Regions from separate parts of the Paenibacillus sp. FSL P4-0127 genome, predicted to be linked through region 2. Evidence: riboswitches for the same ligand, from Rfam matches in the RefSeq annotation. Region 2 holds a riboswitch; each other region holds the start of a gene.
The links. Region 2 has a riboswitch for thiamine pyrophosphate ahead of NYE74_RS13790 (thiamine phosphate synthase). Riboswitches for the same ligand answer to the same signal wherever they lie in the genome.
Positions count from the first base shown of each region.

Region 1: linked by a shared signal. The riboswitch ahead of NYE74_RS26610 (ABC transporter substrate-binding protein) and the one ahead of NYE74_RS13790 (thiamine phosphate synthase) in region 2 are both predicted to bind thiamine pyrophosphate.
Region 3: linked by a shared signal. The riboswitch ahead of tenA (thiaminase II) and the one ahead of NYE74_RS13790 (thiamine phosphate synthase) in region 2 are both predicted to bind thiamine pyrophosphate.

Region 1 covers NZ_JBBOWY010000002.1:1,115-11,346, reverse strand. The annotation lists gene cysT (sulfate ABC transporter permease subunit CysT) at 1-242, opposite strand, end outside; gene NYE74_RS26640 (sulfate ABC transporter substrate-binding protein) at 342-1,418, opposite strand; gene NYE74_RS26635 (lactonase family protein) at 2,623-3,693, opposite strand; gene NYE74_RS26630 (Rrf2 family transcriptional regulator) at 3,782-4,261, opposite strand; gene NYE74_RS26625 (CcdC family protein) at 4,581-5,084, shown strand; gene NYE74_RS26620 (GGDEF domain-containing protein) at 5,081-6,538, opposite strand; gene NYE74_RS26615 (cold-shock protein) at 6,721-6,933, opposite strand; TPP riboswitch at 7,264-7,374, shown strand; gene NYE74_RS26610 (ABC transporter substrate-binding protein) at 7,527-8,576, shown strand; gene NYE74_RS26605 (MTH1187 family thiamine-binding protein) at 8,613-8,906, shown strand; gene NYE74_RS26600 (ABC transporter permease) at 8,903-9,676, shown strand; gene NYE74_RS26595 (ABC transporter ATP-binding protein) at 9,736-10,232, shown strand, end outside.
Region 2 covers NZ_JBBOWY010000001.1:3,084,322-3,094,553, forward strand. The annotation lists gene NYE74_RS13770 (copper amine oxidase N-terminal domain-containing protein) at 1-502, shown strand, start outside; gene thiH (2-iminoacetate synthase ThiH) at 1,011-2,123, opposite strand; gene NYE74_RS13780 (thiazole synthase) at 2,110-2,904, opposite strand; gene thiS (sulfur carrier protein ThiS) at 2,910-3,116, opposite strand; gene NYE74_RS13790 (thiamine phosphate synthase) at 3,129-3,764, opposite strand; TPP riboswitch at 4,240-4,340, opposite strand; gene NYE74_RS13795 (hypothetical protein) at 4,516-5,829, shown strand; gene NYE74_RS13800 (apiosidase-like domain-containing protein) at 5,900-7,180, opposite strand; gene NYE74_RS13805 (PTS sugar transporter subunit IIC) at 7,271-8,575, opposite strand; gene NYE74_RS13810 (PTS sugar transporter subunit IIB) at 8,653-8,952, opposite strand; gene NYE74_RS13815 (PTS lactose/cellobiose transporter subunit IIA) at 8,997-9,311, opposite strand; gene NYE74_RS13820 (BglG family transcription antiterminator) at 9,409-10,232, opposite strand, start outside.
Region 3 covers NZ_JBBOWY010000001.1:3,618,984-3,629,215, forward strand. The annotation lists gene NYE74_RS16280 (alpha-mannosidase) at 1-1,196, shown strand, start outside; TPP riboswitch at 1,282-1,385, shown strand; gene tenA (thiaminase II) at 1,566-2,273, shown strand; gene thiM (hydroxyethylthiazole kinase) at 2,293-3,141, shown strand; gene thiD (bifunctional hydroxymethylpyrimidine kinase/phosphomethylpyrimidine kinase) at 3,138-3,965, shown strand; gene thiE (thiamine phosphate synthase) at 3,962-4,627, shown strand; gene NYE74_RS16305 (RNA polymerase sigma factor) at 4,901-5,494, shown strand; gene NYE74_RS16310 (hypothetical protein) at 5,491-6,084, shown strand; gene NYE74_RS16315 (hypothetical protein) at 6,209-6,787, opposite strand; gene NYE74_RS16320 (histidine phosphatase family protein) at 7,405-8,001, shown strand; gene NYE74_RS16325 (DUF6273 domain-containing protein) at 8,076-8,579, opposite strand; gene NYE74_RS16330 (hypothetical protein) at 9,193-10,232, shown strand, end outside.

The DNA.
Region 1 (10,232 bases), on a different contig from region 2:
AGCAGCCCCAGCACGGCATCGATCAGGCCGGCGGCCGCCGCGGTCAGGAAGCTGACCCGATAAGAGGCCAAGACCCGCGGATCCGTGGCGACATCCCAAAACTTTTCCCAGGTAAGTCCCGTAGAATTCAGCAGCAAGGCGGAGAGCGGGATCAGCACGATCAAGCTCAGATAAAGCACGCTGTATCCCATGGTCAGCCCAAATCCGGGCAGTACTCCGCGCTTTGTGGCGCTACTGTGCATGTTTACTTCATCCTTTCTCCTGTTTCAGGCCCGGGATGCGGCTCGGCGGTTTATTCGGCCCGCCTCTCCCGGGACCTATCCTCCGCTTGGTACGGTCGGTTACTTAGGTACGTAAATCTGGCTGAAAATGCCTCCATCGTTAAAATGCTTCTGCTGCGCCTGCGCCCAGCCGCCAAACTCTTCGTCAATCGTAAACAGCTTGATATCGGGGAACTGGTCGGCAAACTTGGCTTTCACGCTTTCCAGCGTCGGCCGGTAATAATTTTCCGCCGCGATCGTCTGTCCTTCCTCCGAGTACAGGTATTTCAGGTAAGCTTCGGCGACTTCCCGGGTTCCGTTATTGTCGGCGTTTTTGTCCACGATCGCCACGGGAGGTTCGGCCAGGATGCTTTCCGAAGGGTAGACGATATCGAATTTGTCCGGGCCGAGCTCTTTTACGGAGAGCCAGGCTTCGTTTTCCCAAGCGAGCAGCACATCGCCGAGTCCGCGTTCGACGAAGGTCGTCGTCGCCCCGCGGGCGCCGCTGTCCAGAACGGGAACGTGCTGGTACAGCTCCTTAACGAATTCCTGCGCTTTGGCCTCATCGTTATTATTATGGTGCAGGGCGTATCCCCATGCCGCCAGGTAGTTCCAGCGGGCGCCGCCCGAGGTTTGCGGGTTCGGCGCAATAACCTCCACCCCGTCTTTGATCAGATCGTCCCAGTCCTTGATCCCTTTCGGATTTCCCTTGCGCACCAAAAACACAATCGTCGAGGTATAAGGAGAACTGTTATGCTCAAATTTCTGCTGCCAGCCCTCGTTAATCAGTCCGCTTTGCTGAATGGCGTCGATATCGTAACCCAACGCCAGCGTAACCACATCCGCCCCCAGGCCGTCGATCACCGCCCGGCTCTGCTTGCCCGAGCCGCCGTGCGACTGCTTGATCGTAACTTTTTGACCCTTCTCTTTCTCCCAATAAGCGGCAAAGGCTGTGTTGTATTTTTCGTAAAGCTCCCGGGTCGGGTCATAGGATACGTTCAGCAGTTCCACTTCCTTAAGCTTCTCCCCGCCGCCTGCAGAACCGGCTTGCGCACTGGCCTCCTCGCCCCGCTTATTATCCGCCGAGCAGGCCGTCATCACCGTCAGCATCGCCAGCACCAAACCCACTAGAACCCCTTGTTTCCACAGTTTGATCATCGTATCACTCCCCTTGCTCTCCTGATATTTTCTTGAAACGCCGGCAAGCTTTATGCCTCCGGCACAGCCCTAAAAGGAGGACGGAGAAACGCCCCAATCCCTACGGTCAAACCGAGCCGCTACCCGTGTCTGCCAAGGCAAGTAGAGCGTTCCTCCGTCCGTACGGTTAGAACATTTTAAATTATTCCTACCTGTTTAGTATGCTATGGTGATATTTTATTATCGGGAGCCTAAAATTGTCAAACATTTTATTCAAAAAAACCAAATTATTTATAAGCTCCCCTTATATTGCGAAAAGCGAATGTACGAGCCGCAAAAATGGGGGGGGGGGTTATTCGTTGAAATGTACGAGTTTGGCGTGGGCGGACCGTCAGGTTTGCGGATGTGCGGCGTACTGCAGAATAGCTCGGATAAGTGTGGTCAGTTGTGATTGGGGTCAAATTGGGGCAAGTAGGGCAACGTCAGGAGGTTAGGTTGGGTTAGCTGGGTTAGCCGGGTTAGGTCAAGTTAGGTCGGGTTAGATGAAATCAGGCTAGGTCGGATCAAGTTATATCGGGTTAGATCAGGTTAGATCAGGTCAGGCTAGGCCAAGTTAACGGCAAAAAATGTCGCTATATCTCGCTTTGTACATTCATCCGGAAAAATAGAGGATTTTTTTGCCGCTATTGTTTGTCCGACACGTATATTTGTTTGATTTCAGCCGATCTGCGCACAAATAGAGACATTTTTTCCCCCTATCTCAACAATCCAGCGTAAACCGAAGGAAATAACGACATAAATTGCCGCTATTCTCAGACAAGGGGCATTACTATTGCATCAAACTTGACAAGACGCGTTTCTCTTTTGCATTCTAACGGTCGCCACAGCGGATATTTACTCCTGCAACGCCATTTTCAAACTCTAACGGTTGCCATGACGCTTATTTCGCTTAAACCCGGCTATTTGGGGTCAAATCAGGGCAAATAGCAGCGTTCACAACCGTTAGAATTTAGAATGGGTCTTTTTTCGCAAAATAGCGGTTGGTACAACCGTTAGATTTCCGGCGGGAGCGGATCCCTGCCTAATTACCTCCGTTAAATGCAACGCCAGTGAAAGGAGGCCGAAAGGGGCGTAAACGGGTGTACTAACATGGCGACGGGGCGCGCGAAAAGGCCTCCGAACGCAGTACGCGCCACGCTTCTGCCGGCATCCCCAGTCCCTGCTTCTACAACGCTCCCGGGTTCAGCGGCTCGATGCAAGCAACCTTGGCGATGGCCAGCTCCCGGCCCGCGGGCGACAGCTGGCCCGTTTCCGCATCCCGCCGGAATGCCGCGATATTGCCGCTGTATTGGTTCGCTACCAGCACATAGCCGTCCAGCACGGCGAAGTTCCGCGGCCAGTTCCCGCCGGTGCCGGTCCATTCCGGGTCGTTAAGCTTGCCGCTGCCCGGATCGATGCGGAAGCGGACGAGGCTGTTGTGCCCCCGGTTGGAGCCGTACAGGAAACGGCCGTCCGGAGACAGGTGAACGTCGGCCGGATAGTTTTCGCCCCGGAAATCCCCGGGCAAAGTGCCGACATGCTCCAAGGGCTCCAGGCGCCCTTGCCCCGGATCGTATGCGTATACGGTCAGCGTGTTGTTTAATTCGTTTATCCCATAGGCGTACCGCTCGGAAGGATGAATGGCAAAATGGCGCGGTCCGGAGCCGTCCGGGAGCCGCAACTCCCCGTGTTTAGCAAGCTTTCCGTCCTCCAGCCGGTATATAGCGATCCGGTCGATTCCCAAATCGGAGACGTAAATGTACTTCCCGTCCCGGCTGGGAACGGCGCTGTGGGCATGTGGCCCCTCCTGCCGTTCCGGATGAACGCCGCCGCCTTCGTGCTGAACGTTCGATCGTATCCCCGCCAGCGCTCCGTCCTCGCCCAGCGCAAAGCTATTCACATTGCCGCTGGAATAATTGGAGGCGAGCAGGCAGGCCCCGCGAGCCTTCGCCAATGCGAGATGGCAGGGATCCGCCCCGAGCGTCGGAAGCTCGTTCAGCTTGGTCAAGCCGCCATCCGCCGGGTCGATCGCAAAACTGACCGTTTTCCCTTCACTCTGTTCGCTGACCGCATAAAGCCGCCATGCCTCCATATCCGCGACCAGGAAAGACGGGTTCGCAATCCCGTCCGTTTGCCCGAGAATACGCATTGCGCCGCTGCGCAAGTCCAGTTCGCATAAATGAATCCCCGGGTCGCCCATCTCCGCGTAAGCGCCCGCAAAAAACAACCTGAAATCCGTTCGCTTAAAAATACTCACCCCATCATTCCCCCTTTGGCTTCCCGCGCTTCCAACAGACCCTCCAGACCCTTCGTATCCTTCAGACCCTGCATATCCTGCATACTCTTCATATTCTCATATTTACCCGTTTCTCATATTTCCCCGTGCAGCGCTCTCTTCCGGCCTGGCTGCCGGTTTCGTCCACCATCCGTTTGACCTCCGACAAGGAAAGCTCATCGAAATACGACTCCAGTCGCTGCTCTCCGCCGCTGAAAATCCGGTCCATGACCGTATGCATGTTGGACGATATTTGGCAGGAGGACTTATCGCTGCCGGAGCACCAGCCCGGGTGCAGCGAACCGCGGGCAAACAGGCGGTACAAATCGCCCAAGGTGACCCGCGCAAGTTCCGTGTTGAGCTGGTATCCCCCGCCGGCCCCCTCCTTCGTGGTCACCAATCCGTGCTTTCGCAGCGAACTAAGCACTTTGCGCACGCGGGCCGGATGGGTCGCGACGCTGCAGGCGATTTGCTCGCTGTTGGCCATTTGCTCTCCTTGATTGTCCAGAAACAACAGACAATGGACCGCAACCGTAAATTCGCTATTCATTTTCCTTCCCCCTTACCTTGCAGGTTTGAAACATGAGCGGCCGATTATGTTATAATGTTCTCGCGAAATACTATTAGAGGTTGTTCAAAAAGTCGTCTTTTGATCACGAAGCAGGTCAGGAAGTGGTCTCGACATCGAATCTTGGATTCAGCCGGGCCTTCCGTTGCTCACGTACCCAAAACGTACGCTCCGCTACTCAGTCCCTAGCTTCATCCAACCTTCTCGGTGCTGAAAACCCGACTTTTTGAACACGCACTATTAACAAGTATTTAGTTTTGTCAAACAATAACTTCCTTATATAGAAAGGGATCGATCTCCCATGCATGCGATTAATCCGTCTTACATGCAAATCGCCTTTACCTTCGGCGCCATGGCCATGGCGATTGCCGTGCTGTTTATCCGCCTTAAGGCAAGCCGCAGGCCCGTGACGATCAAGAAAATCATCATCCCCCCGCTCGGCATGACGACCGGGTTCATGATGTTCATCGTTCCCGAGACGCATATTCCCGTCACTTGGGGAATCATCGCCTTTGCTCTCGGCTGGCTGCTGTTCTCTTATCCGCTCATCCGGACCACGAAATTCGAGAAGGTGAACGGGCAGGTTTATGCCCAGCGCTCGCGCAGCTTTATTTTTATTCTGATCGGCCTGCTCGCTGTCCGCATGCTGCTGCACGAAGCGGTGGAGCAATATATCTCCGTGATTCAGACCGGCGCCGTCTTCTTTCTGCTGGCCTACGGAATGATTGTCCGCTGGCGGCTGTTTATGCTGAAGCAATACCGCGCCATGACGGCAAGCCTCGACAACCCTTCCGATTCCGCTTAAAGCTCCGCGGGCTGCGATTCCGTCCAGCCTTCGACCACAGACCGGTTGCGGCCGGCCTCCTTGGCCTTGTACAAGGAGCGGTCGGCGCTGCCGATCAATTCCTGCCCGTCGACCGGATCAAACGGCTGAATGCAGCAGCCCCCGATACTGATCGTGACTGAGCCGGAAACCGCGGAAACTTCGTGGGGGATGGCCAACCCGGACACCGCCCTGCGAAGCCTCTCCGCTATACTCCGGGCTTCCCCGGCGCCGCAATCCGGCAAGATCACGACAAATTCCTCCCCGCCGTAACGCGCCGCAAATCCGCCCATCGCTTGCACCCTCTTGTGGATCGCTTGGGCGATGGAACGCAGCACCTCGTCTCCGCCCTGATGTCCATAGTGGTCATTGTAGGCTTTAAAACAGTCCACATCGATAATCAGCAGCGACAAGGACGTCGATCTATCCCCCGGCGATACCATTTCCCGCGACAAAATCTCATCAAACCGGCGGCGGTTCGGAATTCCGGTCAACCCGTCCAATTGGGTCAGCCGGGTTAATTTCTCGTTGGCCTTCTCCAGTTCGATGCCGGACGCAATCAATTGCCGATGCTGTTCCGAAAGCCGGATAAAAAGCCGGTTTACTTCGTTAACCACCGAGCAGATTACGACCGTTGCCGCTACGACCGAGTTGATTTTGGCCATGTACCAGCCGAGCGAAAAGCGGGTGCCGGCCAGCAAGGTCAGCGTCACGTCCATCAGAAGCCCAATGATCGCCACCGTCAGCCATAAGTGCAGGACCGTGTGGCCTTTGTTTCGCAAGGCCATCACGAGCAGTGCCGCCAAGTTCAGCAGCCATACGGCAGGGCCGAGTCCGGTCGAATTTAACTGCCGGTAATCGCTGTATCGAATAATTTCGGGCAAGGCCCGCTCCCCAAAGATCGACAAATCAATGAGCCCAAGCGCAAGCAGCAGAGTAAACGAAATCCCCGCCACGCCCCAATTGAAAATATGCTCCTTTTTCCCGATCGGCTTCGGCCATATCGATTGCGTGAGCACGTACAATAATATACCCAAAGAAAAACCGCTATGCCAAAACACCCACAACCATCCCGCGGCCTGGCTGCGCTCGCCAAAATACCAGGCATCGGAAAACAGGCCCGGAAACGTAATGATATGTGCGGCGGTAATGATTCCGGTAAACAGATAGGTACAGGACAAGACCAGCAGCGACGGAATCCCGGACGCCCGGTATTGGCTGTAGGCGATAAAGGCGGTAAGCAGATCCCCGAAGATCAGCCAGGCGATGGCGGCGGCAAAAAAAAGCTCCAGCCCGGGCGAATTTCTCAAACCGAGCGGAATCGCCGCCATCGACACGGCCACGATCAAAATGGCCAGAAAAACCGCGAATTTTCTTTGCTTGCTTCCGGAGGGAATGTCGAAAACCTGCGATGCCACCTTGTAATTTCCATGCATAGGCGGGCAAATTCCCCCCTTCTGGTTGTTTTTCGTGTAGTACCTCCAACATAGTGGATTTTAAATGGAGATGCAATCTTTTTCTCCCGGCTGCCGCAAAACGGCAAACAGCCGCATTCGCTTTGGGGCGAACACGGCTGTTTGGGGGCAAGCAACGGTATTTATACAAAAATCGGATTAGCCTAGGAAGACGTTCTGGGATCGAAGGTGGGATTTTTCAGTTGAGGCAGCATCCTCATCCCCTTCTCCATTTCCGAAGAGCATAAAGGACATACCGGCGTGTAGTCGAACGTAAAATTGTCCCGCATCCAGCCGTTGCAATCCTCGCTGGTGCATGACCAGACCGGGGTGTTCTCCTCGGGAATTTCCTCCAACGGTTTTTTACGGTAGCTCATCATTTTCCTCCTCAAAATGGATGTTGGTCAACCAATTCGGCAAGCAGCCAAACGCCGCTTGTATGAGCTGAATAAAAACGGCTCCTGGCGCTATTGGGGCACACCAAGAGCGTTGAGCCTATCAAAAAAAATCACACATTGAAAAAAGTTCCATCCGCAAAAGCGGCACCCTTTCAATACGTGAAATATCACGTTTTCAAACCATCTATTGGTTCAATTATAACGGTTTTCCAAATAGAAAGCAAATCTCCTGATATTTCAAACCTCCTCCCTTTGCCGGGCTGGACAGACGCGCCGGAGAAAATTATAATGACTATTGAACTCTGCAGTTGAATCGTTCAGGGGTGCTGGAATCGGCCGGCTGAGATTGTATCCCTCCAAGATACTGACCCTTAAACCTGATCTGGATAATGCCAGCGTAGGGAGCCGTCATGGATGGAATGATTTTGGATGTTTTAAATTCCGCCCGCCGATCAGCGTCCCGAATCCGGGACGTTTTTTTATTGTCCGGACCTTATGGCCATAAAGCTTTCGGGCGCCTTCAGGTTACAGATGAACACAACTAGCGGAAATTTAACGAGATGAAGGAGAGAATGGCTGTGAAAAGAAAAAAACGGACTTCCCTGGCGGCGGCCCTATCCTGCCTCCTGCTGGTCCTGGCCGGCTGCGGCGGCCAAGCCGCCGGCGGCAGCGAAGGCAATCCGGCCGCGGGTGCCGCCGCGGACAATGGAGGGGCCAAGGCGCCGCGCGACGTTAAGCTCGTGCTCGACTGGAGCCCCAACACGAACCATACCGGTTTATACGTCGCCAAAGAGCTGGGATATTTCAAGGAGGAAGGCCTGAACGTGGATATCGTGCTCCCCGGCTCCGGCGGCGCGGAAGCGATGGTCGCTTCCGGCGAGGCGCCGTTTGGCGTCAGCGTGCAGGAGAACGTCACGCAGAGCCGGACGCAAGGCGTTCCGCTCGTATCGATCGCGGCCGTCATTCAGCACAACACCTCCGGCTTCGCCGCTCCGGCCGGCAAAAACATCAAATCGCCGAAGGATTTTGAAGGCAAAACGTACGGCGGTTGGGGATCTCCGGTAGAAGAGGCCGTCATGAAGTCGATCATGGACCTGGAAGGCGCCGACGTCGGCAAAGTCAAATTCCTCAACATCGGGGATGCCGACTACTTCACCGCCGTGAAGCGCGACATCGACTTCGCCTGGATTTTCTACGCCTGGACCGGCATTGAAGCGGAGCTCCGGGGCGAGCCGCTCGATATGCTGTACGTCAAGGACTACTCCGATAAGCTCGACTATTACACGCCGGTTATCGTGACGAACGAGAAAACGATCGCAAACGATCCGGAGCTGGTCAAATCGTTTATGCGCGCCGTGTCCAAAGGATACAATTACGCCGCCGATCATCCGGACGAAGCCGCGCAAATTTTGCTGAAGGCGGTGCCTGAACTGGACCATGACCTGGTCGTCGCCAGCCAGAAGTGGCTTAGCCCGAAATACCGCGATGACGCGGCCCGCTGGGGCGAGCAGAAAAAGGAAGTATGGCAGAACTACTCCGACTGGATGCACGAGCGCGGGCTGCTGGAGAAGCCGCTTGATGTCGGCGCCGCGTTTACAAACGATTTTTTGCCTGCCGAGTAAAAAGAAAAATAAACCCAAGAAAGGATGCTGAATTTTATGCCAAATGCACTGCTTAGCATTCAGATCATTCCGAAAACGCCAAACGGCGAAGACGTCATTCCGTATGTCGACCGCGCAATCGAGGTCATTCAGGCCTCCGGGGTCAAATATCAGGTGAATCCGCTGGAGACCACGATGGAGGGCGATTTGGACGAGCTGCTGGCCATCGTCAAAAAGATGAACGAAGCCGTTATCGAGTTTGGCAGCACCGGAATCATTTCGCAGATTAAAATCTCCTACAACCCGCAGGGCGTCAGCATGGATAAGCTGACCGCGAAATACCGCCCATGAATTTCCGCAGCCTGTGGAACAGCGTATGGCCGCCGCTTGCGGCGGTCATCCTGTTTTTGCTTGTTTGGCAAGGGGCTACGATCTTCTTCAATATTGATAAATGGGTTTTGCCCAGCCCGCTCGACATCGGCCGCGAAGCGGCTGCCGAGGCGGCCGGTTTAAGGGAGCATACCTTCGCTACGCTGCGCCTGATGCTGGCCGGATTCGCCATCGGCACGCTGGTCGGCCTGCTGGTCGCTTTTGCGCTGCATTATGTGCCGTTTCTGAAAGCATCGCTTTACCCGCTGATCATCTTGAGCCAAAACGTGCCCAGCATCGCGCTGGCTCCGCTGCTTATGATCTGGTTCGGCTTCGGCATGCTGCCCAAAATCATCGTCATTACGCTCGTCTGCTTTTTCCCCGTGGCCGTTGCCGCCATGGACGGACTGGACCGCACGGACCGGGTGATGCTGAACTACATGCGGATGATCGGGGCGTCCAAAGGCCAGATTTTTCGCAAACTGGAAGTCCCCCATGCCCTTCCCGCCATCCTCTCCGGCGTAAAAATCGCCGCGACCTATAGTGTGATGGGGGCCGTTATCGCCGAATGGATCGGCGCGGACAAAGGGATCGGCTACTATATGCTGCTGCAAAAATCGTCGTTTCGCACGGATAAAATTTTCGTTGCCATCGCCATCATCGTCGCCATCAGCCTGGCCATGTTCGTCTGCGTCGCCCTGCTGGAAAAATGGCTGGTCCGTTACAAGCCGGCGAACGGGAAAGATCGTTAAAGCATGCGCCGTAAAAAACAACCATCATCCGTTTGGCGGAAGAAAGGGGAGGTGCCCGCATGAATGCTCATATCGGAGAACAAACGGCTGCCCCGTTAGCGCTTGAGGTGCGCCATATTCACAAAACGTTTCGTGAACGTCGCAAGGAAGTTCCCGTCCTGCGGGATATTTCGCTGGAGGTGCGCGCCGGCGAATTCGTCTCTATCATCGGCCCGTCCGGCTGCGGCAAAAGCACCTTGTTCCACATTGTCGGCGGTTTGACCGCCCCCGGTCAAGGAGAGGTCTATTTGCAGGGCGCCAAGGTGACCGGACAGCGCGGCCACATCAGCTATGTGCCGCAGCAGCCGGCGCTGTTCCCGTGGCGCAGCATCGAGGACAACGTCGTGCTGGCGCGGGAGATCGCCGGAATGAAGCGCGCGGGCTCGCGGAGCGAAGTGCGGGAATGGCTGGAGAAAGCGGGGCTGGGCGGCTTTGAAAAAGCGTATCCCCATACGCTGTCCGGCGGCATGCAGCAGCGTGCTTCCTTCCTGCGGGGCTTGCTCGCTCCCCAGGAGGT
Region 2 (10,232 bases):
TTATCATAATGGCGGAGGGTCAAGCTCCAAGTCCGGCAGCAGCAAGGCCGGCAGCAGTAAATCCGGGTCAAGTACAAAAAGCAGTTCTACTTCAAAGAAAAAGCCGGCGAGTAAGAAAACGGCCGGCAAGCCTGCCGCTCCCGCCTATCAAACGACAAATTTGACGTTGAAAGTAAACGGCGAACAGGTGCCAATGGAGCATTCTCCCATCATGATTCAAAATACGAACCTCGTCCCTCTGCGCGAATTGGCCAAAAGTTTGGGGGCGTCAACGACTTGGGATCCCGATTCCCAAACGATCGGCGTCTCCAAAGACGATAATAAGATCACATTGACCATCGGAAGCGCGACGGTGTTCTATAATGGTGCCCAAGAGACGATCAGCGCCGCCCCGAAGATCATCGAAGGTGTTACTTATGTCCCGGCGCAAGCCGTTGCCAAAGGATTAAAAGCAAACTTAAGCTACGATAAGGAGTCGGAGGTTTTGGACATATCCCTGTGATCTTAAACCATAAGCACATGGGTCGGACGATATACCGGTTCAACCGTGGGAGTATTAATATCCTGCCAGGTGAGGTGCTAAATGACAAGGGAGAGGTTGTACGTAAACGAACATAAATGCAGTTTTGCGGTGTTGCTGTATATTAATCAGAACATATCATTTAAGATAAATAAGGAGCCGTGCGGGTAACACGACTCCTTGCAAAGTACCCGCTTTTAAGGGCGGAGGCTCGTTTAACCGTGGAAGTTAGGCTCCCAGGTCGTCAAATCCAAGGGGGCCTACTTCTTTTTTTTAAGTAGGTAAGTAAAGCGAGAAGATTATACCATGGATTATATGAGGCAGTCTCGTCACGGGCTGCTGCTTTTTCTATCTCTCAACCTAAATAAGTTGAACTATAGAACAGGACAAGTGGATTTCTACTTTAATAAAATTAGGTTAATAATAAGAAATCCGGGAACAACAACGATCGGAAGAACATTTCACCCGCCTGCCTCTATCCGTCCAAATTTTAGTTTAACTTATATAGAATCTCCCAATCTTTAAAAACCGGCTGCAGCCCGTTTTCATACAGCATCTCGCGAATCTCCGGCACGCTGCGTCCGTCCGAGATTTCAAATTGCGGCGTTCCTCCCGTATGGGTGTGGCCTCCAACCGCCGTGGACACGCCCGCCGACATCTTGGTCACCCCGAGATGCACAAGTTTATCGCGCAATAGAGCGGGTTCTCTGCTGGACAAGGTGATGCCGGCCCGGGGCAAAAAGAGCCGATACGCCGCTATAATCTGCACCAGCGCCCTGTCCGAAACTTCCGATTCCGGATGAAAGTCTCCCAGAAAAGGGCGGAATCTCGGGATCGACAAGCTGATCTCGCAGTCGGGGTACTTCTGCTGAAGATAATCGGCATGCAGCGCCGTAATAAACGCCTCCTGCCGCCAATCATATAAGCCGAGCAGAGCGCCGATATTTACGGAACGAAATCCCGCTGCACAGCCGCGCTCCGGCGCGTCGATGCGGTTTTTAAAATTACGCTTGGGGCCTTTAATATGCAGCTTCCCGTATGTTCCCCGATGATAAACCTCCTGAAAGACGGTTAAACTGTCAACTCCCGCCTCGGCGAGCTCCCTGTATTCGGTGACGGACATCGGATTCACTTCAATGCCGAGCGAAGCAAAATGCCCGCGCAAAACCTTGACGCAATCCTTAATATAGCTGACCGGAGAGTCTTTGCGCGATTCGCCGGTTAGCAGCAAAATATGGCGGATGCCGGTAGAGGCGATCGCGGCCGCTTCCTGTTCGACTTCTTGCATATCCAATTTCCTGCGCGGAAAATCGTAGATAGAACTAAAGCTGCAATATTCGCAGTGATTCACGCAGAAATCGGACACATACATCGGGGTAAACAGCTGTACGGTATGACCGAACTGGCTCCGGGTCACCTGCCGGGCCATCTGCGCCATCTCCTCCAGGTGCTTTCCGGACGCCGGGGACAGCAAAACGAGCAGATCCTCTTCATTTATTCTTCGCTTTGCCAGCACCCGCTTAATATCCGCAGCGGAATATTGCGGCCAGCGCTCCTGAAAGGAAAACTGTTCCAACGACAATAGTTTGTTATAAAAACTCACTTGTCCGCTCCTCTTCGTCCAGGAAACCGGTTAATGGGGAGGAGGCAACCGCTTCTTGCTGCACCGGGCCCAATCCCGCCAGATAGGCCTGTCTGCCCGCCGCTACCGCACCGCGGAACGCTTCCGCCATGCCAAGCGGATCGCGCGCGGTGGCGATCGCCGTGTTCAGTAAGACGGCAGCGGCTCCCATTTCCATCGCTTCCGCCGCTTCCGAAGGCCGGCCGATGCCGGCGTCCACGATGACAGGCAGCCCCGCTTCTTCGATCATCATGCCGATCAGCTCTTTGGTGCGCAGGCCCCGGTTGCTGCCGATCGGGGAACCCAGCGGCATGACCGCCACGGCTCCCGCATCCCTTAGCCGGAAGGAAGCCGTCAGATCCGGGTTCATATACGGGAACACGGCGAATCCCTCGGCGGCCAGCACTTCCGTGGCTCTGATCGTCTCCATATTGTCCGGGAGCAGGTATCTTTGATCATTAATCACCTCTAATTTGATCCAATGGCCCATGTCCGCCGCCCGGGCAAGCCGGGCGATCCGGATGGCCTCATCGGCGCTACGGGCGCCGGAAGTGTTCGGCAAAAGCGTCATATGCGGCGGGATATGGTGAAGGAGATTTTCCTCCTCCCAGTCCGGGTTAACCCGCCTTAACGCTACAGTAATCACTTCCGCTCCCGACCTTGCGATCACTTCGGGAATCAGCGTGTTGCGGTTATATTTGCCGGTTCCGATAAATACTCGGCTGGACAACGCCTTGCCGCCAATGTGAAATACATCTTCCATGCTTATCAGCCTCCTCCTACAAAATGTACAAGCTCGATGCGATCACCCTCGGCCAGCCGGGTATTGGCATACGCCTCTTTTCGGACAACCGTCCCGTTCAGCTCAATCAAAATTTTTTCCTTATTCCACGGGCTGTCAGCCAATAAATCGTCCACCGTAACGCAATCTTCTTTCAGCAGGGTGTCTTTGCCATTTAGATGTACCTGCAACATTTTCACCTCCTCTCAGGGCCACGCGGCATGGATGGCGTCACGATAGGATTTGGCGTGCGCCGCTGGGTCCGCGGCAGAGTGGAGGCCGGACAGGACGGCAATGCCTTGTGCACCGTTTCGGATGACATCCCCCGCATTATCCGGCCGTATTCCTCCGATGGCAATGACCGGAACCGGGCAGCGAGCGCAGACCTCGGCCAGCATGTTAAGCCCGCGCCCGGGAAGGCCGGGTTTGCTGGATGAATCATAGACATGGCCAAAAAGACAGTAATCCGCTCCCTCACTCGCGGCCTGAGCTGCTTCTTCGGCAGAATGCACGGAACATCCGATTCGCATTCCTTGGGCAAGAGAGCGTACGGAAGCTGCCGGAAGACTGTGGCCCGCCAGTTGAATATTTGCCGCTCCCGCGGCCAGCGCAACATCCAGCCGGTCGTTGATGACGATTTTTTCCAGCGGTACTCCCGCTTGGCGCAGCAGCTTCACCAGCTCGAACTGCTTTTTGGCCGAAAGCTGCTTATCGCGCAAATGAATGTAATCGACATAAGGAAGAACAGCCGCCGCAACGCTCAGCAGCTCATGGCTCTTGATTCCCTCGGCCGATATAAGATGAAGTTCAGGCGCAGCATAAGCTGGGTGACGGTTCATCATGCGGATATCACTCCCAGTTCCATTATTCAATGCTAAAAATAAAGGCTTAACCTAGAAATCGCTGCTTGACAGGCGATTGCCGGAACGACCGGGGCAGCGTCGGCCTTCAAAATAGCGGCTCTTTATGTACTTATTTCGGGAATCCAAGCCTGTTCATCTCCGTTAGCGGCATTTTAAGTACTTATTTTTCTATGAATGGTCCGGAACACGGGCATTTCCTTGCGGCGGGGGAAGATAGAGGCATAAATTTACTCTATTTCTCCTAAATGAACAGATATCATCGGACTAAGGCCATTTTGTATCCTTATTTTTTCAGGAGCTCGAGTTTCTTGGGCAGCCCTGGTTTCTGGCTATTCGATTGTTTTGCCAAGCGCCGTTTTTGGTGGTTAGCCAAAATAAACGCCAAAAAACCGCCCTCCTTCAGGAGGGCGGCTAAGAACAATAACGGGAAATAAGCCATGACAGGCATCAATCCATTCTTAACTCTCCACTTCCCTACGCAGGTATTAACCGGTTCAGGTTCAAAGGGTCCGAATTTGCATTCGTCTCAGCCTTGCGGCACCCCTAGTGTCGATCGATATTGAATTGTTTTATTTTAATATACACTATACATGCTTAACCAGAAAATAACAATTATAAATTTAAATAATAAAATGAATATTTCGGACTATCAACGCCTTTGCTAAAATATCCGATAAATGAATCGTCAGTAAATTTTAGTAAATTTTCTAATGAAGGAGAAAATGAAGAAATGAAACGGAAAATTACGGTGTTCATTGCAGTGCTTGCTATTATGCTGCTTGGCCAAAATGCGCTTGGATCAGCCTCTGCCCAAGATATCGGTTCGATGATGGGGGGCGGTAATTTCACCGATGGCAGTACGACACAAACCAAACGTTTTGAGGGGCTTAACGCTATCGGGGCCGGAATGGCCCGCGTCAACGTGTACCCCCAATATTATTATGCGAATGGTACGCCAACTCCCGAACGGCTCGACAAGATGATGCTTCAAGCCTACAAATACGGAATTACGCCGATGATCCTGTTCGAATACTACGGTTCTTATGCGGACAATGGATTGCCGATCGGCGACTACGATAAATGGTACAGTATCGGCCAGGCTTTCGCCGAACGTTTCCGTCCAAACGGAACATGGGCCCAGAAGAGCGGCATACAGGACTGGGGGATTAGCATTTATACGGCGATCAACGAGCCCGATGTGGAAAATGCGATCTCCAAAACGGATTATCACAATGCGCTTGAAGGTTTGGCGGACGGTGTGCATTCGGTCGATCCGTCCCTGAAAGTAAATCCCGGCGGATTTGCCAGAGCGAATTCGCACAGTGATTTTACCCTTAGAGGTTACGGGCCGGCGATCGCCGATTTGTATAATTCCGGCAAACTCGACGGTATCGATTTGCATACCTACTACGATGTTCAATACGCGCCTATAAAGGGAACTTACAAACATTCTGCACAGAACAACTTTGATTCCGTCAAAAAGGCTTCCGGCATTACGGCGGATATCCACTTTTACTCGACGGAGTTCAACTTCAAGAAACGCGCGATCACCGAAGAAGAAGCGGCCAAAGGCTTTCTGACGGCGATTTGGGATAATCTCGGGGTCGTGAAAAATGACGGCCAAACCCCGGCCACCCAATTTGCGTTTCCGTGGTGCCTCTTTAATTCGACGACCGCCGACGGTTATTACGGTTTAAGTCTGAGCGCGGATTCGTGGGTGCCGACGGCTCGGGGCAAAACGCTGGAGTACGTGATCCGAGCGACAAGAGGGATGTCGTTTGCTTCGCTCGATCCCAAGCAAAGCGGAGAATATGTGCTTAGCGGAAACGGCAAATGGATGTGGGTGTGGCAGAACCTGAATTATTGGACCGATCATAGCGGCGGCTCCTTTACCATTGATGGCTTGCCGGACGGGACTTACAAGCTGGAAGTTATCGGCTGGGACGGAGTAAGGGAGACGATCCCGATCTCCGGTGAAGCTTCTTATACCGTCAGCGGTTTGGCCGAAGGGGAAACTTATATGTTTGTGGCTTATACGAAGTAATTTGCAAGTTATGATAATAAATAGAAGAACCGTGTTGAGCACGGCTCTTCTCGTTCAATAGATGGGAATATCATTTTTTGCTGCCGATCAACAAAACATCCGCTTCGAATTCGTGCATTTCAATGATCGTGATGTTCTCGCGGACGGTAACCTGAGGGACCGCGAATCGCCGGTGCTCCAGGTCGATAAGCGTAAATTCGTAGCCGCCGAGGTCGGCATCCAGCTTCAGCACGGTGTTGACCGGCACATAAACGGCCATCTTGCCGAGGCCGGCGGTGGCGGCCGCGCGGATTTCTTCCGTGTTCTTCAGCACAATATTCCAGGGGCGCAGATCGGCCAAGCCGTATAGCTCAAACAGCCGTTTGGCAAACCCGTAATCCCAGGCTCCTTCAAATTTTAGCGCGGACCGCCAATCGTAAGGGCTGTCGAAGCCTTCGCCGGTCACGCCGAAGCGCCGGCCTTTTTGATGCCAGCTCCAGATACCGTGCGCCCCGTAAGTCACACCCGCTGCGGCCCCGGAAAGCAGGCTTTGCCAGGCGGCTTTGCGGACATCGGCCCGGGTAAAGCGGCCGTAAACCCGGCGGCTGTAGCCCATCTGTTCATAGCAGGGTTCGGAATTGATGACCGGCCGGGTCGCAGGCTTATTGTAAAATTCCTGGGCCAACGTATACGCCGTTGCTTGAAATTGCGAATTGTGGCCGGACTGGTACATATAGAAATCGAGATCGGGATTGCCGGAAAATTCATCGGGCAACATCGCCAGTCTGCCTTGAATATGCAGCGTGGTCAAACACTGCGGACTATGCTGCTTCACGGTGCGCAGCGCGGTCAAGTAATATTGGTTGGCGCGTTCGGAGGGAAAGTCGGTATCTCCGCTGATCACATAGATCGGGTAATATTTAGAAAACCGGTTGGCCGCATAGCGGACGTAGGACTCTACCGCTTCCAGCGGCATTTTCTTCTCTTCCCGCAGCTTGGCAGCCCAGGTGTCCGGGATATAATTGCACCATAACAGGACAAGCGCGGGGACAAAACCTCTGTCTACCGCCATTTGCACCATCGTTTCCGCCCTGTCGAAATAGGATTCGTTGAATTCGAAAAAATTGTAACTCCCGTCCGCATCGCTGGCGAAAGGCTCATACTTTAGCTCACTGCCGCTGGCATCCCATTGCCGCAGCAAATTCATCTGCAGCACATTAAAGCCTTGCTGCTTGCGGTAATCCAGATAGTAGGCCCATTCCTCCAGGGTAATGTTGGTAAATGCGCTCCAGACGGTATCGGCCAAATAGAAAAAAGGCGTGTCCTCATGCACGAAATAACGTTTGTTTGCGGATATTCCAAGTTTGATCATAGGCTATCGCTCCAGCTATCGTAATGGCGAAAAACGGCGGATGGTGTAAATTGCCCGCCGTTTTTCGTTTTGTTCCTCTTTATAATACTATTATAGGGAAACCGGACTTACTGTGGCTACGTCGGACCCTTCTTGCTTATTTTTTTCCTCGGCTGCGCGTTCTTTATTCAAGAGCTGTTTGTCCAGCGCCCGGAAGAACGGATAGTAAATCAGCATGCAAATCGGAACCAGCACCAGCTGCGCTGCGGCCAATTTCCAGCTGCCCTCAATAAAACCAAGCGCAACAATAGGTGTGCCAAACGGCGGATAAATTCCAATCGGCGCCGGCAACAGGCCGACCGTAGTCGCCGCGTATCCAAGCACCGCGCACACAAGCGGAGCCGCCACAAACGGAATGGCCAATATAGGATTCAATACGACCGGAATCCCGAAGATCAGCGGTTCGTGAATCGAGAAGAAGGTTCCCGGAAGGCCCAGCTTGCCGATGGTGCGCAGCTGCTTGCTTTTGGCCATAAACACCAGCAGCAGGGCAAACCCCAGCATCGGCGCATAGTTGCAGAAGATGGACCAGAAAGCGACGCCGATAATGTTCGGCAGCGGAGCTCCGGCTTGAAACGCTTCGAGATTGGCCAAGTCCAGGCTCATCCAAATCGGCTTCACGATCGCCAGGATAACGATGGCCCCATGAATGCCGAACATCCACAGCGCCTGCATAATCAGCACGGCGATAATCAAGGCTCCAAGCGATCCGCCGAGTCCTTCCAGCGGTACCTGCAAATACGTGTAAATAAATTCATGGACCGTGCCGAAAGACGTTTGCATGAACAGTCCGGCTACAACGACGAACACCAGAGCCACCAGAATGGCGGGAATCAGTCCGGAAAAGGTTTTAACCACGGTTGGCGGAACACTGTCCGGCATTTTAAGCGTCCAATTGCGGTCGACGATCCAGATATACAGGCGCGCGGCGAGCAGGCCGACGATCATGGCGACGAATAATCCTTGCGCCCCCAGCCATTGCAGCGGCAACGCCCGCACCGTATCAAAAGTCTGTACGGGGGTGACGATTAAAAATGAGAGCAAGGCGGTAGCCGCGGGAAGCAGCGGGTCTTTGTCGAAAGCTTGAGCCAGCCTGTAGGCGATGAAGAACACCGCATATAATGCGATAATCCCGGTGGTCATCGTCGAGGCCAGACCGATAATGCCCTTCACCGGGGCGATGAAGTTCTGATAAGGCTCCCACGCCAGCGCGGAGAAAAGCGTGGCGAAGGCGCCGATGATCAAGAAGGGAAGGGTGGACATCAGCCCGTTGGAAATGGCGCTCATGTAACGGTTTTGCTGAATTTTCCCGGCCGCTCTTTGCAGTTTGTGCGAGAACTTTGGTTGATTGTTCATAAATTTTCAACTCCTGCTCAAGGCTTCATAATGAGATGCTGGAGAACGCTTCCATTTGTGCGGATTAAGCGCTTGCCTCAAAGGGCCAAAGCGTCGGCAAGCACTTTTTCCCCGTTCATCATCCCGTAGTCCATCGTATTAATAACGCTTACTTTGATGCCTTGGGGTTCATATTTTGCTTTGAAATCGCCTTCCAGATAACCGACCTGCGGTCCGATGAGCAGGACATCCGTCTTGTCCGCGTACTCTTTAAAGGAACTTTCGGAAGTGGCTCTGATTTCGACCTCCAGGTTTTGCGCCTCTGCGGCCTTTTTCATCTTCTGCACAAGCATGCTCGTCGACATTCCCGCTGCGCAAACCAATGTAATTTGTTTCATGTTGTTTCCTCCTTAACCGTTGCAAGTTTTAGCGTGTTTTCTTTTCATCGGCGGTCCAGTTTGTTGTAAAGGTCCACGATATGTTCGGCCAAGTCCCGGATCGTGATCGCCGACATCAGATGATCCTGCGCATGTACCATCAGCAGCGTGACCTCATGGGAGGTCCCGTCCGCTTCCGATTGGATCAAACGGGTTTGCGCCTTATGCGCTTTGACCAGTTCGGCTTTGCCTTCATTCAGACATTCCGCGGCTTGCTCCGCTTGACCCCGTTGGGCCAGACGGATGGCTTCCATCGCCTTGCTCTTGGCGACGCCTGCGTTTGTAATGATCTCCATAATGATTTCCTGGTACTCATCCACTGCTATCACCTCGTAGTATGTCTCTGTCTCTTGCAACTTCAGTGTATCCGATTACATTCAACTTCTGTATGCATTCCTTTTCCGCTGCTAGCGGAAATCAGCTGTTATGTCTCATAAGGACTCGGGCGAATTCATCATAGGCATCGCAAGCCAGCATCTGCTGGACGATTTCCGGATCATCCACGATCCTCATCAAATGGTCGTACATGGCCGTCGGGGGTTCCTCGCCGTTCTTGTCTATGCTGAGCAAGCAGATGAACTGCACGGGCTTGCCGCCCCAGGCAATGGGTTGCTTCAGGGTGCAAACCGCCCATACGGTGCCGTCGCTTTGCGGAATGATCGGATGGGGGATGGCCACTAAATTTCCATAGGCGGTGGGCGCGGCATGTTCGCGCTCCAGGACCAGTCCGATGAAGCCCTCGGCGGAAGCGATCAAGCCGGCCGCATGGATGCGTCTTCCCAGAAACGAAATAACTTCCTCCTTGCTCGCGAAGCTTTGTTTCAGAAAGACAAGGTCTTCCCGAATATAGTGAAGAGGGTGCTCTTCTGCGCCGTTTAGCAGGGCTTCTATTTTATCCATATCGCCTGTACCGAGCAAGGTTTGAACCACGACGACCGGAACCGGCAGCGTCTGCGGAATAGGCACCGTGCTGACGACGAAATCGACTGCTTGCAGCGGAAACTGCGAAAGCTTGTAGTATGGGGTCGTTCCCGCCACTTCAAGCCGGGCCCCAAACGTGTTTTGCAATTTATATTGAAGCAGGCGCGCGCTGCCAACCCCGGAAGTGCAGACTACAAGGCAGCGCTTGGGTCCGCAGCTTATTCGTTTGCGTTCCAGGGCGGCGCCGACGTGAATCGCTAAAAATCCCATCTCCGCTTCCGGAATCGCAATATTCAGTTTGCTTTCAATGAATTTGGCGG
Region 3 (10,232 bases), 530 kb from region 2:
CCGAGTTTGACGGAAGCACGGTATGGGTAAAGGTGGAAAACGTTCCTCCGTTGGGATTTATGGCGATAAGCCGCGGCTCTGAAGGCTGGAAGGAGGAGGCAACCGCTTCGCAAGGAGCGTCTGCGGGAAGCGAAGCGGCCATAGAAACGCCGTTTAAAGTGCTGCCGAACGGCATCGAGACTCCGCTGTATCGGATCGCTTGGAACGAACATGGCCAGTTGACCTCGGTGTTCGACCGGGCTGCCGGCCGCGAGGTGCTCGCCCCGGGGGAACGCGGCAACGTCTTCCAGGTGTTCGAAGACAAGCCGAAAATGTTTGAAGCTTGGGATATCGATATTTTTTATCAGGAGAAGATGCGCGAGGTTGAAGATCTGAAGGAATGCCGGGTTGAGGCCGGCAAGCTGCGGGCGGAAGTCGCTTTTACCTGGCGGTATATGAACTCCACGATCAGCCAGCGGATGATCTTGTACTCGGGTGACCGGCGGATCGAGTTCCGGACGGAGGTGGATTGGCAGGAGCGCCAGCAGCTTTTAAAGGTCGCATTTCCGGTGGATGTGCGGGCGACGGAGGCCACCTACGACATCCAGTACGGCAACGTCAAACGCCCGACGCATTGGAACACCTCCTGGGATTTGGCCCGGTTCGAAACGGTCGGGCATCAGTGGGCGGATCTGTCGGATCACGGTTACGGCGTCAGCCTGCTGAACGACTGCAAATACGGCCATGACATTAAAGACAATGTGATCAGGCTGTCGCTGCTGAAATCGGCGACTTACCCCGATCCGGAGGCCGATCGCGGGGAGCATACGTTCACGTATGCGCTGTATCCGCACGAGGGGCATTGGTCCGAAGGCGAAACCGTACAGGCCGCCGCGCTCCTGAATCAGCCGGTGTACGCTACGCGCGGCCAAGCGGCGGCATCCAATTTCTCCTTGCTGCGGGCCGTGCGCGTCAGCGGCAGCGGCGAAGCAGCGATCGACGCGGTCAAAAAAGCGGAGGACGGCGACGCTCTGATCGTCCGCTTCCACGAGTATAAAGGGGGCCGGGGGACGATTCGCCTGGAGAGCGATCTCACTTTTGTCTCCTGGCAGGAAACCGACCTGATGGAACGCCCTGCCGGCGAACTCAATCGGGGTCCTGCCGAACTGCAGATTTCGCCGTATGAGATCAAAACGGTCCGGCTCGAGTTCCGCTAAGGCGGCGGGGGTGCCCGGCAAGCATTCAACGCGGATTGACACTCCAGGAAGATCCAGGTAAAGTAGTGATAGTGAATCGAATAGGAAATTCCACTAGGGGCGCCGTATTCGGCTGAGACAAGAGCGTATCTTGGACCCTTTGAACCTGATCTAGTTCGTACTAGCGTAGGAAAGTGGAGCCGGTATCGCGCCGTCCGCACGTTATCGCAAGTATCATGCGACAGGTTTTGCGCGTTCAAGCCGCTCCCTCTACGGGGCGGCTTTTTTGCTGTCTCGTAAGCGGCCCGCCTCTCACCCGACCCTAAGCCCCTACGCCCTTACGATGGATGCTCCTGTATCGCAGTTCACATTTTATCGGAGGTGGAGACGATGAGTTTTACGCAAACGCTGCGCCAGCGGGCGGACGAGGTTTTTGAAGCGATTTTTGAGCATCCTTTTGTGCGGGGAATCGCCGACGGCAATCTGCAGAAAGAGCAATTGATTCATTACGTCAAACAGGATTACGAGTATTTGAACGCGTACATGCGGATCTACGGGATCGCCATATCGAAGTGCGAAAGCCGCGGCGATATCGCCCTGTTCAACGAGCAGATCTCTTTTATTTTGAACAGTGAAATCCATCCGCACCAAAATTTTTGCGCTGTCGCAGGGGTCCGTTTTGAAGATCTGCAGGGTTTCCCCTTGGCGCCGTCTGCGCATCATTACATCCGCCACATGCTGACGGTAGCGCATGAAGGCAGTTTGGGCGAAATCTTGGCCGTGCTGCTGCCCTGCCCCTGGACGTATCTGGAAATCGGCCGCAAGCTGCTGGCGGAAGTGAGGCCGGCGCCGGAACATCCTTTTCACGATTGGATCCAGTTTTACGGCGGCCGGGTGACGGACGTGACGCAGCGGTTCCGGGACGTTCTCGATCAATGGGCGGAAACCGCGGCGGAAGCGGAACGGCGGAGGATGGAGGAGCATTTCATGCAAAGCTGCCAACTGGAGTACCTGTTCTGGGACATGGCCTACAAGCTGGAGGAATGGCCGGTGCAAACGGGCCGGCGGAGCGATGACCCGTTGTCGCGGGCGAATTAACGAAGGGGGCGAACTACAAATGAGCATATTGGAAAAAGAATTATCCGCTTTGCTTACAAAAGTGCAGAACGCGAAACCGCTCGTGCACAATATGACCAACGTCGTCGTAACCAATTTTACGGCCAACGGCCTGTACGCGCTTGGCGCATCCCCGGTGATGGCTTACGCACCGGAGGAAGCGGCCGATATGGCCAAGATCGCCGGCGCCCTCGTGCTGAACCTGGGAACGCTGTCCGCCGCCCAGGTCGAGGCGATGATCATCGCCGGGTCGTCGGCGAACGCCCATGGAGTTCCGGTGCTGTTGGACCCGGTCGGGGCGGGAGCGACGCGCTTCCGCACGGAATCGGCGCTGCGCATCCTGCGCGAGGTCAAAGTGTCGCTACTAAGGGGGAACGCGGCGGAAATCGCCCACCTGCTCGGGGAAAGCCGCGACATCAAGGGCGTGGACGCCGGGGAGAGCAGCGGCGGGGATCAGGCGGAGCTGGCCGTGCGGGCGGCACGGAAGCTGAACACCGTCGTCGCCGTCACCGGACGCGAGGACGTGATCACCGACGGGAAGCTGTGCCGGGCCGTCAGCGGCGGGGACGCGCTGCTGACGCAGGTGACCGGCACGGGCTGCCTGCTCACGTCGGTGCTTGGCGCCTTCGCCGCGGTGGAACGCGACGTGCTGCTGGCCGGCACCGCCGGGCTGGCGTTCTACGGCGCCGCCGCGTCCCGCGCCGCGGAGCGTACTGCGTCCGCCGGGCCCGGCAGCTTCCAGATCGCCTTCCTCGACGAGCTGGCCAAGCTGCACCCGCACTCGCTGAAAGGCCATGCGGCGGTCAGCGAGCGGGAAGCCTCCGCGGCCGGCGGGTGGTGGCTCGGATGAGCGGCGCGGTCCGGAAGGCGCTGACGATCGCCGGGTCGGACAGCGGCGGCGGGGCCGGCATTCAAGCCGACCTCAAAACGTTCCAGGAGCTGGGCGTGTTTGGCATGTCGGCGATTACCGCCGTCACCGTCCAAAACACGCTGGGCGTGCGGAACGTGTACCCGCTGCCGCCGGAGGCCGCGGCGGAGCAAATCGGGGCGGTCGGCTCGGACCTGGCCCCGGACGCACTGAAAACCGGGATGCTGTTCAGCGCCGAAATTATCCGCGCCGTGGCGGGGCAAATCCGCGCTTTCGGCTGGGTCCGGGTCGTCGTCGACCCGGTTATGATCGCCAAAGGCGGCGCCGCGCTGCTGCAGCCCGAAGCGGTTGCGGCGCTGAAGGAGTATTTGCTGCCGCTGGCGCAGGTGGTGACGCCGAATATCCCCGAGGCCGAGGCGTTATCCGGCATCCCGATCACCGGCATGGCCGGCCGGCGCGAGGCGGCTAAGCGCATCCACAGCCTCGGGGCGAAGCACGTCGTCATCAAAGGCGGGCATGACGAGAGCGGAAGGGGGCGGATCGTCGACCTGCTGTATGACGGCGCCGGTTTTACCGAGTTCGGCGGACGGCGGATCATGACGCGGCATACGCACGGTACGGGGTGCACCTTCTCCGCGGCGGTCGCGGCCGAGCTGGCGAAGGGAGCGGCCGCCGCCGAGGCGATATCGACCGCGCGGGCGTTCATTCAGGCGGCGATCGAAGACGAGCTTGGCCTGGGGCTGGGGCACGGCCCGACGAATCATTGGGCATACCGGCGCAGGAAGGAACAGGGGGTGCGGCCGTGAACGGGCGTATTTCAGCAGCGGCTATGCGCAAATCCCTCGGCGTGTACCTGGTGATCGGCAGCGCCAACTGCCGGCAAGATCCGCTGCAGGTGACCGAGCAGGCACTGGCCGGAGGCGCAACGATGATTCAATTCCGGGAAAAGGGGCCCGGCGCGCTGACCGGGGGGCCGAAGCTAAGGCTCGCCGAACAGCTGCAGGCCGCCTGCCGCAGGGCGGGGGTTCCTTTTATCGTTAACGACGATGTCGACTTGGCCCTGGCGATAGATGCGGACGGAATTCACGTCGGCCAGGACGACGAAGCGGCCGGCCGGGTCCGCGCGCGGATCGGGGAGCGGATTCTCGGCGTATCCGCGCATACCGTGGAAGAAGCCCGGCTGGCCATTCACAGCGGCGCGGACTATCTCGGCATCGGGCCGATCTATCCGACCGCGTCCAAAGCCGATGCCCGCGAGCCGCAGGGCCCCGGCTTCATCCGGCGGCTGCGCGAATGCGGCATCGAGGCGCCGCTCGTCGCGATCGGCGGGATCACGGCCGCAAGCGCCGGGGAAGCGATCCGCGCCGGGGCGGACGGAATCGCCGTCATTTCCGCCGTAACGCAGGCCGCCGATGTCCGCAAAGCGGTGGAGGAGCTTCACGCCGCCGCCGCTTTAGGCCGCGGATGAAATGACCAGAAAGCAAAGCAGGGCCATCCATGACCGGACGGCCCTGTAATATTTTTCAACAAATGACCATGGGTTTATTTTTTAAATTCCGGCTCCTGTGGTATAATATGAATTGTTTTTGGCTATAATGTATGGCTTCGCCAAACGATCTCCAACGGAACAAACAGAAGTTTATATAAACGACCGCAACTTTTTTGATCCTGTTCGGTAATAATTAATGTAAGAATCGAACGGGAAGAAGCACATGGAAGTGCGAGGAGGTTTCGCCCCGAAATGACCGATTCCCAGATGATACGCGAGATTAAAGAAGGCAACACGGAACTGTATTCGGAGTTGATGCGAAGGTATCAGCGAAAAATATTGGCTTTCGTTTATCACATGTTGAAAAGCGCTCAATTGGAGCAGCTTGCCGAAGATTTATGCTCGGAGACGTTCTACAAAGCGTTTCGCAGCTTGCATTCGTTCCGGGAGGTGGACGCTTCTTTCTCCACCTGGCTTTACACGATAGCACGGAATACAGTGCTTAGCGAACTGCGCAAACAGCGCAGCGGAAGTGTTCCGCTCGAAGAGAGCGGGTACATTCCTTTGGCGCCAATCGAGGTCGCCCCGGAACAAGCCGTTCTGCGCAGCGAGAAGGTTGGTATGGTGCGTGAAGCGATCAACAAATTACCGGAGAAACAAAGGTCCGCTTTGATATTGCGCGAATACGATCAATTGGACTACCAGGAGATCGCCAGTATTTTGGGCCAGAGCGTCAGCGCCGTAAAATCGCTTTTGTTCCGCGCACGAAGCAGCGTCAAAAGCCAGCTTGAACCCTACTTTTACGAACCGGTCTACGAGCATTACGAAGGGATGAAAAGCAGATGAATTGTAGAGAGGCCCAAGAACTGTTCGGTTTGATGCGGGATTTGCCCGAACAACATCCCCAGCGTATAGAGCTGGAGCGGCATCTTTTGGGCTGCGAGTTTTGCAATACTGAGTACCATTACTGGCGGGAAAGCATGGACATGCTGCAGTACATACCCATAGAAGTGACCGAGGAGCAGGCCGAGGCCGTAAACCGTAAGGTCATGGACCGTATTTATGCGGAATCTCCGTGGCTGGCGCCGGATGTCAAGGCCGGCGTGACCCGAGGCTACCGCCGGCGGATTATCGGCTGGGCCGCCAGCTTTTTGGTCGTGTTCCTGTGCAGCTTTATTTTTCTGCTCGTGGACCATTCCGGCCAGCCCGAGGCTTCGCAACCGGCGACAGGCATCCTTCCCACAGCCGTTGCCGCTCCCGATGCGAAGACATCCGAGCCCATGTCGTTTACTCTGCCGAGCATTTCTCCGGGGATTGTTGAGCCGTTCGCCGCTCAAATGGGACCGGCCTATCCGCAATACTGGATGCTGCTTTCGATGGCGGGCATGCTGCTTGCTTTGATTTCCTGGAAAGGAATCCGCCGTTCCAAAAGATAATAAACGGGTTTGAAACGCTTCTTTCGCTACAAAAGCGGGCGGGGCGTTTTTTTCGTATACTCCTGGACAGGCATCGCTTTAGAGGGGATAAAAAGAGCTGCCGAGCGAGCTCGACAGCTGATCATTATTCCGCTTGCCCGGTTTGCATCGGTTCGCTATTTTCACTAAGAACATTTCCGTCCGTATCGAGAAAACGGATAAGCGGTTGTTTATCGTTTTTATAGTAATCGGAGTGTTCGTACAATTGACGGATAATCGGATCAAACAAGGCGGTCATAATCCCTACACCCAGTTCTCCGCCGGATTCGGCCGGGTCAAGAACAAACTCAATGGTTTGATCATCAACCATCTCTGCGCTTTTAAAAGGTGTCTCTTCTCCGTCTTCTGTGGGTTTAGCGAGTTCATCGAGAAATGCCTTGAAATCTTTGTGCGATAGATGTACTTTTTCCCAATCACTGGCATCCATGCCTTCCAAACCTTTGGAATCCAGCAAATCCTTGCCTTGGCTTTCGGTTTCTTCATCTGCCGTTTCCACATGGTTTCCGGAATTCTCTTTGACGGACGCGTTTGTTGGAGTGGAGTTTGCGGGAGCGGTGTTAGCAGGCTCGCTGCTATCGCTTTTTCCCCCGCCGCAGGCCGCTAATGCGGAAAGCATTAGGATTGATGTCATCATTACAGCTAAACTTTTTTTCCATGGTTTCATCTTCTGTTACTACCCCTTTTCCCGAATGAAAATAAGGGCTCTGCCGAAAAAATGGCGCTTGAGCTATCGATGGAGCACGAAACACACTTCAATTTCTAACGGACTGTAAAGCCGCCATTTCAGTAAAATCGGGAGATTTCAGAAGTTACCGGGCACCAGAGCCGCTATTTTACCTGGAACTGCCGGTTTCTAGTCATTTTCGGGCCAATAAGGTCGCTGCGGTCCGTTAGAAAATAAAACTCCTGTTTTTTAGCGAAAAAAAGAGCGTCTCAGTCCGTTAGCCGAAGTTCGGCGACCACGGCTCTCTCAAAGGTCATCGTCAAGCGCTTTTTTAAAGCCGAGCCCTTTTTCCGCCTTGCGCGAGTAAAAAGACCTATTCACAACCTATGTATAAGAAAAAAATAGTCTTATAGATTTAGTATACGTTAGTTTTTCACGGAAGGCCAACCTAATAATGGAAATGGCGGAGCTGAACAATTCTATAATCGCAAGAAAAATTTCCTTAGAACGCGGTCTGTCTTCTATGGGTGTACGCCGATATGAATTTTTCTTATAATAAAGAAATACTCGCTAAAGCCATAAACGTTGAATGCGATGCACACATAAGGAGGATGATTATGCTTGTCGGGTTAATACGCCATGGACTTACCGACTGGAACGCGGCGGGAAAAATCCAGGGTCAAAGCGATATTCCGCTGAATGAAGAGGGTAGAAAGCAAGCGAAACGGCTGGCGCGCAGATTGCAGGAGGAAAAGGAGTACCGCTGGGATTTTGTCATTACAAGCGGTCTGTCGCGGGCTCAGGAGACCGGCTCCATCATTGCCGAAGCGCTGGACATCCCGCTGTACGATCCCGATTCGCGGCTGATGGAGCGCGCGTTCGGCCAGGCCGAAGGGATGACGGCGGAAGAGCGTGAAACGTTATGGGGCAAAAATTGGGATGACCTGGAGCTGGGACAGGAAAAAGACGCGGATATTCGCAAACGCGCGCTTGCTTTTATGAAGGATTTGGCGGAGCGGTACCCGGACAATAACGTGCTCGTCGTTTCGCACGGCGGATTGCTTGCCCAACTGTATATCGCCTTGTACCAAAATAAATACAGCGAGCGGATCGGCAATTTGTCGTTGACGATTTTGGAGAAAAACGATGAGGATTGGCAAATGAGGTTGTACAATTGCACCCGCCATTTGGAAGAAGCGATCGAAGAAAGGTAAGAGGATTCGGATTTTCATAGGGGAAAAGGGCATATAATTCGCCCTTCTCCAATTTCTCGATCTTCCCGCTTTTATCACCACAGCCACCACCAGGAACAGCCAACTTCTTCGCCGTCTCTGATGATATAGTTATCTTTGTTTGTTTTATCATATACATATAAGCTGCATCCATCGGGCTTTTTCGTCTTGGCAACATCGGTTCCAACAGCGCGCCGCAAATCCTCGCCGTGGATCGCAGATAAATCCTTTATCTCGGCAGCGCTAAGCAGAAAGACCTTGTCCTCCGTATCCGGGCAGCCCGCTCCGTTGTCCGCGCAATAAGTCGTCTTTATGAATTGCTTTTCGGCGGCATGGAATGCGGTGTTATAGAATTCATCATTCAGCCACTTGCGCAAATCGCTGTCATGCCATGTAATTTCCATGCAATCGCGCCACTTCAGATCAGCGCTTTTGCCGTGATACCTCTTGCAGTCCCAAACATACTCACTCAAAACAAACAGCTCGCTTTCTGAATTGTGAAGAACACGCCATTTAATCGCCAGTTCTTTACCGTCTACATGTTTGCGGATACGTACCAAACGTAATGAAGTCGCCGGGCTTTAGGTTCCGGTACGTTAAAGCAAAATGCCCCTTTTCCATTAAGTTTTGCCTCCCTGATTTTTCATTCCAACTTCAATCATATAACATTCGTGCAAGATTTCAGGCTTGAGGACAGGGAAGGCCGGTGGGTTGGTGGGCAGATCAATATCTGCTGTCCGGACGCTTTGCACGATTATCCCATTTGATCTGGGCGCTTTGCACGATTATCCCGTTTGATCCGGAAGCAGAGAGGAAGATAAATTCAGGGGAAGAAAATAGGTTTGGGAGAAGCAGACATGTTCGAGATCGTTAGACAGGTTTGTGAGAAGGAGGTTTAGGAGAAGTGAAGCAGACCTGACGGGAGGAATGGGGCAAGACACCGGGAAAAATGAAAGGACCGTGATATGATTAGCCCCCCCACCTTCCCCCTGAACAAGAGGGATAATCGTGTAAAGCAGCATGCAGGGATACCAAGACACGATCGCTATTATAATTTATTTTGTCAAGCACTGATCTCGGTTCTGAGCCCTTTTTTTGCATAAATTCGCATGCCGCAGAATAAACGCCGGTAAATAATCCCATAATGGAATTAAAACGGCGAGGCGGTAAACTATGAATCTGGCGGATATGCTTTCTTTTGCCGATATCGGACAGCTAAGCAGAATAGCGGATCATTACAGGTGCGAGTGCAGCGGTCATTCCAAGCATGAACTGATCCAGTCCATCCTGCAAACGGTGGGACGCCGCGATTTTATCGATCGGCACGTCAGCGCAATGAGCATGGAGGACTTGCGTTTCTTGAATTCGCTGTTATTCGACGGGCGCCGTCAGTTCAGCCTGGAGGAGCTGGTCGCTTGCGCGCAGGCGTCGCGGTTTACGCAGGATGCCAAAGACCGCGAGAGTCCGCGGGAAATGATCGCCAGGTTCCGGCAGCGCGGCTGGTTGTTTAACGGAACCACCCATCAGACCCGCTACCTGTTTGAAGTGCCCGAGGACTTGAAGCGGCGGTTCAGGGAAGCGCTGGAGGCCAGGTTTAAGTCCGAAGTGGCATCGGCGCCGGCCGAACCGCCGGTCTACCGGGAAGAGCCGGACATGCTGGCTGCCGATCTGCTGGTGTTTTTACGGTATGTATCCCATCATGACGTCCCGTTGAACAATGAAGGCGTGATGTACCGGCGAAACCAGCTGCAAATTTTGGAGTCGCTGCACGTGTCCGAGGCGCTGGCCGGCAAAGGCTGGAGGTTCGGGTATGGAAGGCGGTTCAAGGATTATCCCAACCGGTTTGCTTTGCTGTACGATTATGCCTACCATTGCCGTTTCATTCAAGAGAATGGCAGCCAGCTAGAGTTGACGGAGACCGGAAACTCGTATCTGGCGGAAGGCAAAAAAGAGCCGGCGATCCAGCTCGTCCGTTTTTGGTTAAGGCTGTACAAAGGTCCCATTCCCAATTTGCTGTCGCTTGTCTATTGGATCGAGCGCTGTTCGAAACAGTGGGTGACGGTGTCCTCGCTGTACGGCAGAATAGAATCGCTGATCAAGCCGTTTTATTATGACGCTCCCGCGTCGATATTCGAGGAACGTATCCTGATCATGATGCTGCATCTCGGCATGGTGCGCATCGGGGAGGACGAACAGCGCGAACGCTACGTTCA